Regions from separate parts of the Enterovibrio paralichthyis genome, predicted to be linked through region 1. Evidence: predicted binding sites of a transcription regulator. Region 1 holds the regulator's gene; each other region holds the start of a gene.
What was found. Region 1 encodes CRP, which controls carbon source genes, mostly activating them, when cyclic AMP is high. Its sites were predicted from a motif close to TGTGANNNNNNTCACA; they were not measured.

Region 1 (3,137 bases):
ATTGCGCTGCGAACCTTTGCCCTGCCGAAAGTCGGCCTGGATCGTCTCGCCGCGCCTTTTATTGCTCTTGGTTATGAGCCCAAGGGTGAGTACCTGTTTAAAGCCAAAAAGCTGTTTGCGCGCCATTTTGAGCACCCGAATCCCGAGGCTCCGAAGGTGTTCATCAGTGAGTTGCTGGTGGGGCAGTGTTCAACGCCACTGCAGCAGACTGTGCGCGGTCTGGTCGATCAGGTCGAGGACAGTGCGCTGAACAATCCGGCTTTTCTCAGTGGCGGGCGTTTGTGGGAGGTGGATTTTGCCACCTACCAGATGTTGTCAGCGGAAAGTGAGTACGCCGGCTGGTTGGCGGCACATGGCTTTGGCGCGAACCATTTCACGGTAAGCGTCAATCAGCTCAGTTCGCTGGAATCGGTGAAAGCGGTGAATGATGTATTGCGTCAGGCCGGTTTCGCTATCAATGAATCTGGTGGGGAAGTAAAAGGCAGCCCGGAGGTATACCTGGAGCAGTCGTCAACCATGGCAGATAAGGTGCCGGTTGCGTTCAGTGACGGACAACAAACGGTACCCGGTGGTTTCTACGAGTTTGCCAAGCGCTATGAATTGTCCGACGGTACGCTGTACCAGGGCTTTGTCGAAGCGTCAGCAGACAAGATTTTCGAAAGTACCGACCAGTAGGCTTTGAAAGTGGCTCTCTTACGAAGGCAGTGAGAAGGGCCATTCATCCCCGGCGGTGGCGATATCCAAACGGCGGGCTTCCTCTCCCAGCAAACGCTGCATTTGGTAATGGGAGGGGTCTGAAAAGCCGGTGATTTCAGTACTGACCTGACCCCAAGGGGCCATTTTCGGTGTTTGTCTGGCGTTGCTGGTGACGATGTGGTGTTCCATATCCATGTCGGTGATCCTGCGCGCAATTGCATGCAAAGGTATACATTCCTGAAATGAAAATTAGCACCGAAATATGAAATGGAAAGGAAAATCCGCGCGATCACGATCACGCTATAAATAGAAAAGCCATCGCAAATGCGATGGCTTTTTATTTGGGACAGATTCGCGTTAGCGAGTGCCGTATACCACGATAGTTTTGCCGTGTGCAGAAATCAGGTTCTGCTCTTCCAGCATCTTCAGAATGCGGCCTACGGTTTCACGGGAACAACCCACGATTTGACCGATTTCCTGACGGGTGATCTTAATTTGCATACCGTCTGGGTGAGTCATTGCATCTGGTTGTTTCGCCAGGTTCAACAGCGTTTGTGCGATGCGACCGGTTACGTCCAAGAACGCCAGGTCACCCACTTTTTGGCTGGTCACTTGAAGGCGACGAGCCATTTGGGAAGACAAACGCATCAGGATGTCAGGGTTAACCTGGATCAGCTGACGGAATTTCTTGAAAGAGATCTCTGCAACTTCACAAGGTGATTTTGCACGAACCCAGGCAGTACGCTCTTGGTCTTCTTCGAAAAGACCCAGTTCGCCAATGAAATCGCCCTGATTCAGGTAAGAGAGGATCATCTCTTTGCCTTCTTCGTCCTTGATCAGTACTGCAACAGAACCCTTAACGATGTAGTACAACGTCTCTGCTTTCTCACCAGCGTGGATCAGCGTACTTTTTGATGGGTATTTGTGAATGTGGCAGTGTGAAAGAAACCACTCTAGTGTTGGGTCTGTTTGAGGTTTTCCTGGAACCATAATTTCTCATTTCCTCTGCAGTTGTTGCCTGATGAGTCTTCCTTAGCCCACCGTCCTGCGGCAAGTTTCCACTCGATAGCATAAAGTGTCGGCAGTCAGGCTACAAGCTCTCTGTTTGAGTCATTGAGTTTATCCTTTTTCCAGCACGATTTCTTGATTTTGATATGGACTTAATGCCCTATTAAAGGCTAAAAACGTGGACAAGATCACGACCCTGAAAGTAAGTGGAGGAAAGCGATGCAAGCAAGCGTCAAGTGGTGCGGAGATAAGACATTTTTAGGTCTGTCCAATTCGGGCCATAACATTGTAATGGACGGTAATGGCGGTGCGCACGCCCCAAGCCCAATGGAAATGGTGTTGATGGGAGCGGGCGGTTGCAGCTCGGTGGATGTGGTTGCTGCGCTCGAAGAAGGAAAGCAACAGGTTGTCGGCTGTGAAGCGCAGCTTTCTGCAGAGCGACGCGAGAAGGCGCCGCGCCTGTTTACCCGCATCCACATCCATTTTGTGGTGAAAGGAACGGCACTGGACGAAGCGCTGGTGGCATCAGCCGTGAAAGACAGTCTGGAGAAATACTGTTCTGTATGCCTGATGCTGGGCGCAGGCATTGAGATGACACATTCCTACGAAATCATTGCGGCCTGACAGTGATACAACGCCGGTCGAGCACCGGATAAATGAGAAGGAGGGATAAGTCCCTCCTTTTGCTCGCTATTTTTAGTTCATCGGCGGCATGTCAAGATCTTCAGACAGTGCCAGCTGCACCGCCGTGTCGACAGGTTGGCTGACATTCATCGCCGGATGATCGACGCCTGCATAGAGGGCTTCGCCCTTTTTAAGCGCCGCTATCATAGGGGGTGTTAGTTCAAACCGCAGGAAGTGCACACTGGAGGTTTTTTCCTCGTTGTCACGCTCCAGATCCTCATCACAGATGGGATAAACCTTTTCGTCATCGCCCACCTGAAGCCACACTTTGTTTTCCACGCCAATGAGTTTTGCCAGCGCCACTTTGCGCACATCGGGATCCGCGTATTCCAGCATCAGGGTGGCTTTCAGATTGCTGCCATCAGGGATCAGCGGGTTGTAGGCACTGAGTTCTTCTTCGATGCCTTCAGGTTCAAAAATGCGTTCGATGCGCAGCATTTCCTGGATCTGGTATTGGATGGTCTGGCGGTTTTCAAACAACAGGCGCGCATGAGCCCCGAGGGCGATAAAGCGGTGCTTTTTTTGCTGCATCACAGTGTGGCGAAACTGGGCTCGGGCACGGGCATAATCTTCCAGCGACATCAGATCGTTGACGGTCAGTTTTTGCATAACGGGCTCCTGTCAGTTAAAGGCCATAGGCCTTTCTCAGCAATGTCATCGGATGAATGGGCTTATCGACGTCCGCCAGCTTGGCGATGTGTGAAGCCGCCATCGGGCAATCACTGGCAAAGTGATCGGCATTGGCTTGC
Region 2 (3,137 bases), on a different contig from region 1:
CGTCCAGGTCGATCATGATCTGGTCGATTTCTGCTTGGTTTTTCGCGTCTTTGCCTTCCAGAGCAGCGGCGATTGGGCCGTTAACTGCTTCGATTGCTTTCAAAACGCCTTTACCCAGGAAACGTGCTTTGTCGCCGTCACGCAGTTCCAGTGCTTCGCGAGAACCGGTAGATGCACCAGATGGAGCAGCTGCCATACCTACGAAACCACCTTCCAGGTGAACTTCTGCTTCTACAGTTGGGTTACCGCGTGAGTCAATGATTTCACGGCCCAGAACTTTAACGATCTTAGACATTGTGTTTCCTCTCATATGTCAATAGCTTAGAAATGCGAAAAAGCGGCTGCACGTCATACGCAACCGCTTCTTTGTTTCAGTTACAGCTCACCACGCTGATTTTTACCTGCTGCCGCCACGAAGCCTTCAAACAGAGGGTGGCCATCGCGTGGGGTAGAAGTAAATTCAGGGTGGAACTGGCACGCCACAAACCATGGGTGCTCAGGGTTTTCGATGATCTCAACCAGCTTTTTATCCGCAGAAAGACCAGATACAACCAGACCCGCTTCTTCGATCTGCGGACGCAGCACGTTGTTCACTTCGTAGCGGTGACGGTGACGCTCATGAATCGTTGCGTTGCCGTACAGCTCACGTGCTTTGGTGCCTTCTGCCAGGTGACACAGTTGCGCGCCTAGACGCATGGTGCCGCCAAGATCAGATTTTTCAGTACGCTCTTCGACTTTACCTTCGCCATCAACCCACTCAGTGATCAGGCCAACAACCGGGAACTTGCTGTTCTTGTTGAACTCGGTAGAGTTTGCACCTTCCATACCCACAACGTTGCGTGCGTATTCAATCAGTGCAACCTGCATGCCCAAGCAGATACCCAGGTAAGGGATTTTGTTTTCGCGAGCGTATTTCGCTGCCAGGATTTTGCCTTCAATACCACGGTCACCGAAACCACCAGGAACCAGGATTGCATCCAGACCTTGCAGAACTTCTGTGCCTTTGGTTTCAACGTCCTGAGAGTCAACGTACTTGATGTTGACTGTCAGGCGGTTTTTCAGGCCACCGTGCTTAAGCGCTTCGTTTACAGATTTGTAAGCGTCTGGCAGCTCGATGTACTTGCCAACCATACCGATAGTGACTTCACCGGTTGGGTTCGCTTCTTCAAAAATAACTTGTTCCCATTCAGACAGATCAGCTTCTGGTGCAGTAATGCCAAAGCGCTGACAGATCAGGTCATCAAGACCTTGAGAACGGATCAGTGAAGGGATCTTGTAGATAGAATCCACGTCCTTCATTGAAATAACCGCTTTCTCTGGAACGTTACAGAACAGGGCAATCTTAGAGCGCTCGTTCGCAGGAATTGCGCGATCGCTACGGCAAACCAGAATGTCTGGCTGAATACCGATAGACAGCAGTTCTTTCACAGAGTGTTGGGTAGGTTTGGTTTTCACTTCACCAGCAGCCGCCAGGTAAGGAACCAGCGTCAGGTGCATGAACATTGCGCGCTCACGACCCAGCTCAACCGCCATTTGACGGATTGCTTCCAGGAACGGCAGTGATTCGATGTCGCCCACGGTACCGCCGATTTCTACGATGGTCACATCATGACCTTCGCCACCAGCCAGTACACGCTCTTTGATTGAATTGGTGATGTGAGGGATAACCTGAATCGTTGCACCCAGGTAGTCGCCACGGCGCTCTTTGCGCAATACGTCGGCGTAAACGCGGCCAGAGGTAAAGTTATTGCGTTTGGTCATCTTGGTGCGGATGAAACGCTCATAGTGACCCAAGTCTAGGTCGGTCTCTGCGCCGTCTTCCGTAACGAATACTTCACCGTGCTGGGTTGGGCTCATTGTGCCCGGATCCACGTTGATGTAAGGGTCAAGCTTCATCATGGTCACTTTAAGACCACGTGCTTCTAGAATTGCCGCCAGTGACGCTGCTGCAATACCCTTACCTAGGGAGGAAACCACCCCGCCCGTAACAAAAATGTAATTCGTTGTCATGCTAAACCTGAGAGTTGGATTTAGGGGAAATTATTGGAAATCTGGACGGGACGACATGATACCAGAGCCCGAAACTTCCCACAACGTGAAAACTATCACACAGAATGCCGAATTTTTTTGTCGTAAATCAATGGAGTGATTTACCTAGATTTTTTGCGCCTCTTCACGTTTCACTTCTTGCCACAGCATTTCGAGCTCATCCAGCTGACTTTCCTGCAAGTTTTTACCATTATCGCGTAATTTCATTTCAACTTTACGAAAACGTTTTTCAAACTTCAGGTTGGCCTTGCGAAGTGCTTTTTCCGGGTTTGTGCCAAGGTGGCGGGCAAGATTGACTACCGCAAACAATAAGTCGCCGACCTCTTCGTCGACACGCTCCTGATCGATATCCGCCATCACGGCTTCTTCCATCACTTCTTCGAGCTCCTCCTGCACTTTTTCAGCCACAGGCCCAAGCGTTCCCCAGTCAAACCCAAAACGGGCACAACGCTTTTGCAGCTTGCTGGCGCGCCCCAACGCAGGCAGCGCTGTCGGGACATCATCGAGAATGCTGAGCGGCTCTTCCGGTTTGGCTTTGGCAGCACGCTCAGCGGCTTTGATGCCTTCCCAGTCGGCTTCCACCAGAGGATTACCCTGCTCGTCTTTCTCACCGAAGACATGTGGGTGACGGCGTACCAGTTTGTCGCACATTGCCCCCGCGATGTCTTCGAAGTCAAACAGCCCCTGCTCTTTACCGAGTTGACTATAGAACACGATCTGAAACAGCAGATCCCCCAGTTCATCCCGCACATCTGCCCAGTTCTGGCGCTCAATGGCATCCACCGTCTCAAAAGTTTCTTCGATGGTGTAAGGAATTATGGAATCGAATGTCTGTTTTTTGTCCCAGGAGCAGCCGTTTTCCGGGTCCCGTAAGGTGGCCATAATTTCGAGCAATTCTTGCATTCGCGACATGTTTTTCATCTGTAACCTTTGGTGTCCGTAAAGAAAAAAGGGAAAGACCAGCTTTCCCTTTTGACCGTGATGTTTTTTAGTGCAGCCGCTTGGCCTGGTGCACATCCTTGACCTGTTCAAGACGGGCAATCACCCGCCCCAGCACTTCGAGATCGCTCAGCTCCAGATCAAAGTCC
Region 3 (3,137 bases), on a different contig from region 1:
CAGGGACAATTCCAAGTCAGCGTCATTTGCATCAAAGGTCAACACATATGGGTTTGAAACAAACAACTCCTCGTTCGAACCTTTGGGGAAATTATCGTAAACACGGATAACAACCTGGTTTTTCCCTTCATTCAATTCAATGCCTGAGTTGTCTCCCTCGTACTTGGCACCATTAAGCACTTGCAGTTCAAGGCCAGGGTCAAGAGTTAGTGTCGCAGCGGTCGCACCAAAAGATAGCAAAGACAATAACAGCAAAGGCGCTTTCATGTAGTCGTTTCCTTTTCCAACATGTTTCAAACAACAAAGCCGCCCAATTGGGCGGCTAGATTTAACAGGATAACCTGTAATTAGAACTTAACTTCGATACCAGCAACGTAGCCTACGCCATCCCAGTCGCCTGCAGCATCATCAGCCTGGAAGTCCTCATAGCCCACTTCTGCGTAGAGTTTGCAGTTAGTCAGCAGGTTGTAACCGTAGTTGATGTAGTAGCTGGTAGATTCTTCGCGGCCTTGACCGTCGTTAAATGCAGCACCTGCACCGAACTTGCTCTTGTCTTTAGAGTAGCTACCGGCAATTTCAATTACGTCAACGTCTTGGGTCTTAACGCCAGCTTTGTTTTCAGATTCAAACTGACCGTACAGGATACCTGCATAGAATGGGCCTTCGTTGTAAGCAACTTCGAGATCCCAAGCAGTCTGATCCACGTCTGCTGTTGCTTCATTTTTGAAGTTTGCATAGTAAGCACGAACTTCAACTGAGTCGATAACGTTTACGCCACCCGCCAGCTCGTACAAACGGTCACTGTTTGAACCAGAAGCGTCATCCTGAGATACGTTGTAACTTGCGCCTGCCCAGTAACCTTCACCGCTGTAACGGTACTTGATCAGCTGGTCAAAGTCGGTATCTTCAAAGTCAACACCAGCAACGTCTTTCAGCTCGTAGTCTACGCCTACACCAGCATCATCGATGATAGCCAGTTGACGACCGAAGCTCAGCTCACCCCAGTTGCCACCAAAACCAACGTACAAACCGTCATTGACAACGTCACCAGAGCCAGAGAAGTTGGCGTTTGCTTCGTCACCCTGCTCACCAATGCGCAGTTCAATTGCACCAAACGCGTAGTTGTCACCTTCTTGGTGAGTAATACGGAATGCAAGATCACCATCATCAACACGGATTTGACCATCTTCAGTAGAAGCTCCACCGACGACTTTGTTTAGGTACACTTTTGCAGGATCAAAGAAGTCTTCCGCACCCGTGCGACGATACTGAACTTCTGCAGCACCAGACAGCTCAACACTAGTGCCATCAGCATCATAAAGAGTGATAGAAGCGCTTGCTGAACCTGCTGCCAGCAGAGCTGGGACTGCCATAGCTAGAATTGTCTTTTTCATGTTAATCCACTGCCTTTTCTTTATTAATTTGGAATTCCTGTTCCGAAATCCCTTTTATGATTGTCCTTGTCACAACGTCACAAAAACGCGGCAACAAACACGCTTAAACTTCGAAACTTAGAGTGCAGAGAAATCTAAATTCTGTCAAATCAACAAAAAACAACATCAAAACATCAAAATATCGTTATAATACATAGTCTTATGATTTTATTATCGAGTAAGGTCACAATAGTGAAGTCAAATTGTCAATTTTCTGCAAACTTACTCGCAACAATTACACAGGATTTTAATCTAATAAATAACGATAAAAATAAACATAACAGGATAAAATATCGCCAGCATTCCATTTATACAGTGAATGGCATTCCCTTTGGAATTCATAGTGATAGCTAATATTAGTTCAATAGATTTTCGTGATCTGACTCTCATAAATAAAAACAAATGCTCGAATCCTTGAAGTCATTCACAATTCTCCACCCGTGATATAATGCGGCGTCGAAAACGAGATGACCCCTAAAAATGCTAAGTCCTTCAGTCAAAAAAGACATCCGATCCAGCTATGAGAATCTTAAATCTCAATTGCAGAATTTTATCCCGCGCAAAGCTCAAAATTACCTGGTTGCTGAGATAGCAAAAACGCTGGCAGGGGAGTACAGCCCTAAACGCCGGATATTGGTAGCGGAAGCCGGAACGGGGATCGGAAAGTCTATGGCTTACCTGATGGGATCGATTTCGTTTGCAGTAAACAACAACAAGAAAGTTGTTGTTTCTACCGCCACTGTTGCTTTACAGGAACAGTTGATTGAAAAGGACTTACCCCTTTTTCGCCGCGTTGTACCGAAAGAGTTCAGTTTTGTGTTGGCTAAAGGGCGTCAACGCTACTGTTGTAGCCAGAAACTGGCGGGTGCAGCGGATGCTGAAGGCGCCGGCCAGCAGGTTCTGTTTGCGGAAAAACCCAAGAAGGCAGACATCGATCTTATCAACGACCTCTATGACGCCTACAACCGGGGGAAATGGGATGGTGACAGAGACAGCTGGCCAAAAACCATCCCGGACGCTATCTGGCAATCCATCGTTTCCGACAAACATACCTGCCATTCTGGCCTGAGTGCACACAGACAGTGCCCATTTGCCAAAGCCCGAGAGCATCTGGATAAAGCTGACGTTATCGTTGCCAACCACAGCCTGTTAATGGCCGACTTGGAGCTGGGCGGTGGAGTGATACTGCCCGAGCCTGAACAGGCCCTCTATATGATCGACGAAGCCCACCACTTACCTATCGTCGCAAGGGACTTTTCAGCCGCTTCCGCAAGTCTGGTGGGCGCGGCTTCCTGGCTGGAGAAACTTAACCAATCAGCATCAAAGCTCGCCAACGCCGGTGACATCAAGCGCAGTAACCGTTTTCTGGATGCCTTGCAAAGTGGTGTTCAAACGCTGATACCGGGCTTACGCGGTGTCCGCGATATGCTTCAGGCCTATCCATTAAACAATGATGGCGTTTACCGTTTTCCTGACGGGGAACTGCCAGAATTGCTATTCAATGAAGCAAAAACCCTGCACACAGCGGCCAAGAAGGCCAACCAATCACAGGCAAAACTCCACGACTTGGTCGCTGAGCGTTTAAAAGATGGGGAAATCAGCACCCGGATTGCCGACCCTATTCTGGCCGAATCCGCGTTTTTCCTGCAGCGGCTGGAAAACCTCGAAAAAGTTTGGGCCCTGATGGCTCAACCAAACTCAGAT
Region 4 (3,137 bases), on a different contig from region 1:
ATATGAACACGCTCACCATCTGCTGTTTTTGTCTGCTTGGTGAACGTGCTTTCCACTTCGTGTTGAAGCTCAAGTTCCTCATCATGAAGACGTTGGTATTCTTTCAGGACATGTTCAGCTGGCTCCACCAGCAGGCGTCCTTTAAATCCATCCAGCACCACCAGCTTTCGGTGCACCAGTTGCGGGCTGAACTCAACACCCATGACGGCGGGTATCCCCAGTGCACGGGCAAGGATCGCAGCATGGGCATTCACCGCCCCTTCCTCTGCGACCACACCGGCCAAACGGTCACGGGGAATTGCCGCCAGCATTGCTGCCGTTAACTCACGGGCAAAGAGCACAATCGGCTCGTCAAAATGCCACTGCTTGATGTCCTGGTTTTCCAGGAAATAGAGCAAACGCTGGCCAAGCTCTTTCACGTCATTGGCACGCTCCCTGAGGTAAGCGTCTGACATGTTGTGAAAGCGCTCGGCAAAAGCATCAATGGTTTGCTTAACGGCCCATTCCGCCATATCCCCTTGTTGGATGCGTTCATTCATCGCTTTACGCAACATGGGATCGTTAAGCAGGTGGATAAAAAGATCAAAGATCGCCAGCGTGTCCTGATTCAATTCGCTGTCAAAACGCTTTCTAAGACGGCGGAATTCCGCAATCGCAGCGCTCAGCGCACCGTCAAGACGGTCACGTTCTTTTTGGATATCAAGACAAGAGGCGGGAAAAACCAGATCCAGTCTGGGTTGGGAGACATCACACCAGGCTTTAGCAATGGCTACCCCAGGGGACGCCGCAGCACCTTCCAGTAATAAGGTTCCTTTGGTGTTAGGCCAAAACCCCTGAGCTTTGGCATGGGCAAACACCACCGCCAACTGGGCGGCCAGGGTAACAAGAAAGGATTCTTCGGTTTCATCGAACTGGCGGGAGTCGCGCTGCTGCACAACCAGTACGCCCAATACCTGACGACGGTAGATGATAGGGGTGCCAAGAAAGGCATTGAAAATATCTTCCCCGATATCCGGGAAATGTTTGAAGTCAGTATGCCCACTGGCGTGCGCCAGGTTTATCGGCTCTTCCCGGCGGCCAACCAGACCCACCAGGCCTTCATCGAAAGAGAGTGACACACGCCGGGCGCGGGGATTGAGCCCTTGTGTTGCCATTAAATCAAACTTCTGGCGGTCATGATCCGCGATGTAGACAGAACAGCATTCTGTTTCCATCGCCAGACAGGTTTCACGCACCAGTATATTGAGCGCCTGTTTAATGTCACTGGATGACGCGACATTGTTAACGATATCCCGCAGTTTCGTCAGCATTCGCGCCCTCTTTCCTGTCTTTTGCCGATCCTAGTTTTTTACCGAACCCCGTTTACTTTTGCGCTTGAGCTTACGCTCTTTGAAAGGCATCGCCAAAGGTGCGAATTCTTTCATAGCACGGCGGTAAACTTCACGTTTGAACGACACCACCTGCCTGACAGGGTACCAGTAGCTTACCCAGCGCCAGCCATCAAACTCCGGTGTACTGCCACGTTGCATGTTTACTTTAGACTCGTCACATTCCAGTTTCAGCAAAAACCACTTTTGTTTTTGCCCGATACACACAGGTTTGGACTCCCAGCGAACCAGACGTTTCGGTAACTTATAGCGTAACCAGTGTCGACTGGTTGCCAATATCCTGACATCTTTTTTTGTCAGTCCGACCTCTTCGTAGAGTTCCCGGAACATTGCCTGTTCAGGGGTTTCACCGTCATCAATTCCGCCTTGAGGGAATTGCCAGGAGTGTTGTCCGTATCGACGAGCCCAGAGAACCTGACCGTGGCTGTTACAAATTACAATCCCAACGTTGGGACGGTAGCCATCGCCATCTATCACTGGACGACCTCAAATATAAATCTTTATTACCAGTGATTTTTTCACACTATGTGCACAGTGGTAAACAAACATTGTGTATGAAACGCGTTTTTTGGGGGCTTCAGCCGCCTTTAGGGATAAAACCGGCCAAATAGCCAAGTTATAAACAGACTGATGAGACAAGGCGCACATTTATTCACGCTTTCTGTGGATAGATTTGTGCAGAACAGGCGTCAAACAGGCTTGGTAGGTTTTCACTCCATGAGCACTCACTTACCAAACCGAACAAAGACAGAATAAAAACCATTATATATCATACAAATAAACACATACCCTCGTATTTCATTGTCAAAAGCTGACGATCAATTTATAGACGATCTTAAAGTGGTCAAAGATCCACCAAGCAGCAACTTACCCACACCACTTGACGAAAACATCGCCAAACACCAGGAAGATGAGAGAAATTTTCGGTTAAAAACCACTGTATATACACACATGTACTAAAAAGATGGCAGCACGCACTCTCCCCTTGTGGATAACTTAGGTTTGCGTACAATGATCCGGATAGCGGAATGAACTGCAGCAACATCCCTGTCTGGCCTTACCTCAGGCAGGTTTCTATCACCAACCCCAATTGAATTGACGATACCGCCATGATCCCTGCTCCCAAGACACAACAAGAACTATTGGAACGCGCCTATGCACTTGCCGGGTTTACGTTGGGCGAACTGGCTGAGCAACACGGATTAGAATGCCCGGCCGATCTGCGCCGGGAAAAAGGCTGGGTGGGTATGCTTCTGGAAACTTGCCTTGGCGCCGAGGCTGGCAGCAAGCCCGAACAGGATTTTCAAGATCTGGGAATTGAGCTTAAATCGATCCCAATCAGCCACACTGGCAAGCCCCTCGAAACCACCTTTGTCTGCGTCGCCCCCTTAACCGGGGTACAGGGGCTCACCTGGGAAGAGAGCCATATCCGCAACAAGTTATCCACGGTGCTGTGGATCCCGGTCGAAGGCGAGCGGGAGATCCCGGTTTGTGAGCGGCATGTCGGAATGCCCCTGCTATGGCAACCTTCGGAAGAAGAGGAAGCGCAACTGAAAGCCGACTGGGAGGAGCTAATGGAATTTATCGTGCTGGGAAAAGTGCATGAGATAAACGCAAAACACGGAGAGTATCTTCAGCTTCGCCCCAAAGCTGCCAACAGCAAAGCCAAAACTGAAGCTTACGGGGCAAAAGGACAACCGATTAAAACACTGCCAAGGGGTTTTTACCTTCGAACTCAGTTCACCGGTA

Region 2: a site for CRP is predicted at 2,095-2,110, ahead of KU854_RS07775 (CTP synthase). Genes of this name have one in related genera too.
Region 3: a site for CRP is predicted at 1,807-1,822, ahead of dinG (ATP-dependent DNA helicase DinG). Genes of this name have one in related genera too.
Region 4: a site for CRP is predicted at 2,020-2,035, ahead of rppH (RNA pyrophosphohydrolase). Genes of this name have one in related genera too.

What each region holds. Positions count from the first base shown of each region.
Region 1 covers NZ_JAHUTS010000009.1:154,426-157,562, forward strand. Annotated here, with positions in the region: gene KU854_RS13060 (DUF1338 domain-containing protein) at 1-675, shown strand, start outside; gene KU854_RS13065 (hypothetical protein) at 694-891, opposite strand; gene crp (cAMP-activated global transcriptional regulator CRP) at 1,054-1,686, opposite strand; gene KU854_RS13075 (OsmC family protein) at 1,924-2,328, shown strand; gene KU854_RS13080 (DUF3501 family protein) at 2,401-2,997, opposite strand; gene KU854_RS13085 (heterodisulfide reductase-related iron-sulfur binding cluster) at 3,014-3,137, opposite strand, start outside.
Region 2 covers NZ_JAHUTS010000005.1:37,862-40,998, forward strand. Annotated here, with positions in the region: gene eno (phosphopyruvate hydratase) at 1-295, opposite strand, end outside; gene KU854_RS07775 (CTP synthase) at 376-2,010, opposite strand; gene mazG (nucleoside triphosphate pyrophosphohydrolase) at 2,155-2,970, opposite strand; gene relA (GTP diphosphokinase) at 3,038-3,137, opposite strand, start outside.
Region 3 covers NZ_JAHUTS010000016.1:27,546-30,682, reverse strand. Annotated here, with positions in the region: gene KU854_RS17075 (YccT family protein) at 1-267, opposite strand, end outside; gene KU854_RS17070 (porin) at 348-1,394, opposite strand; gene dinG (ATP-dependent DNA helicase DinG) at 1,914-3,137, shown strand, end outside.
Region 4 covers NZ_JAHUTS010000039.1:3,771-6,907, forward strand. Annotated here, with positions in the region: gene ptsP (phosphoenolpyruvate--protein phosphotransferase) at 1-1,310, opposite strand, end outside; gene rppH (RNA pyrophosphohydrolase) at 1,341-1,865, opposite strand; gene mutH (DNA mismatch repair endonuclease MutH) at 2,498-3,137, shown strand, end outside.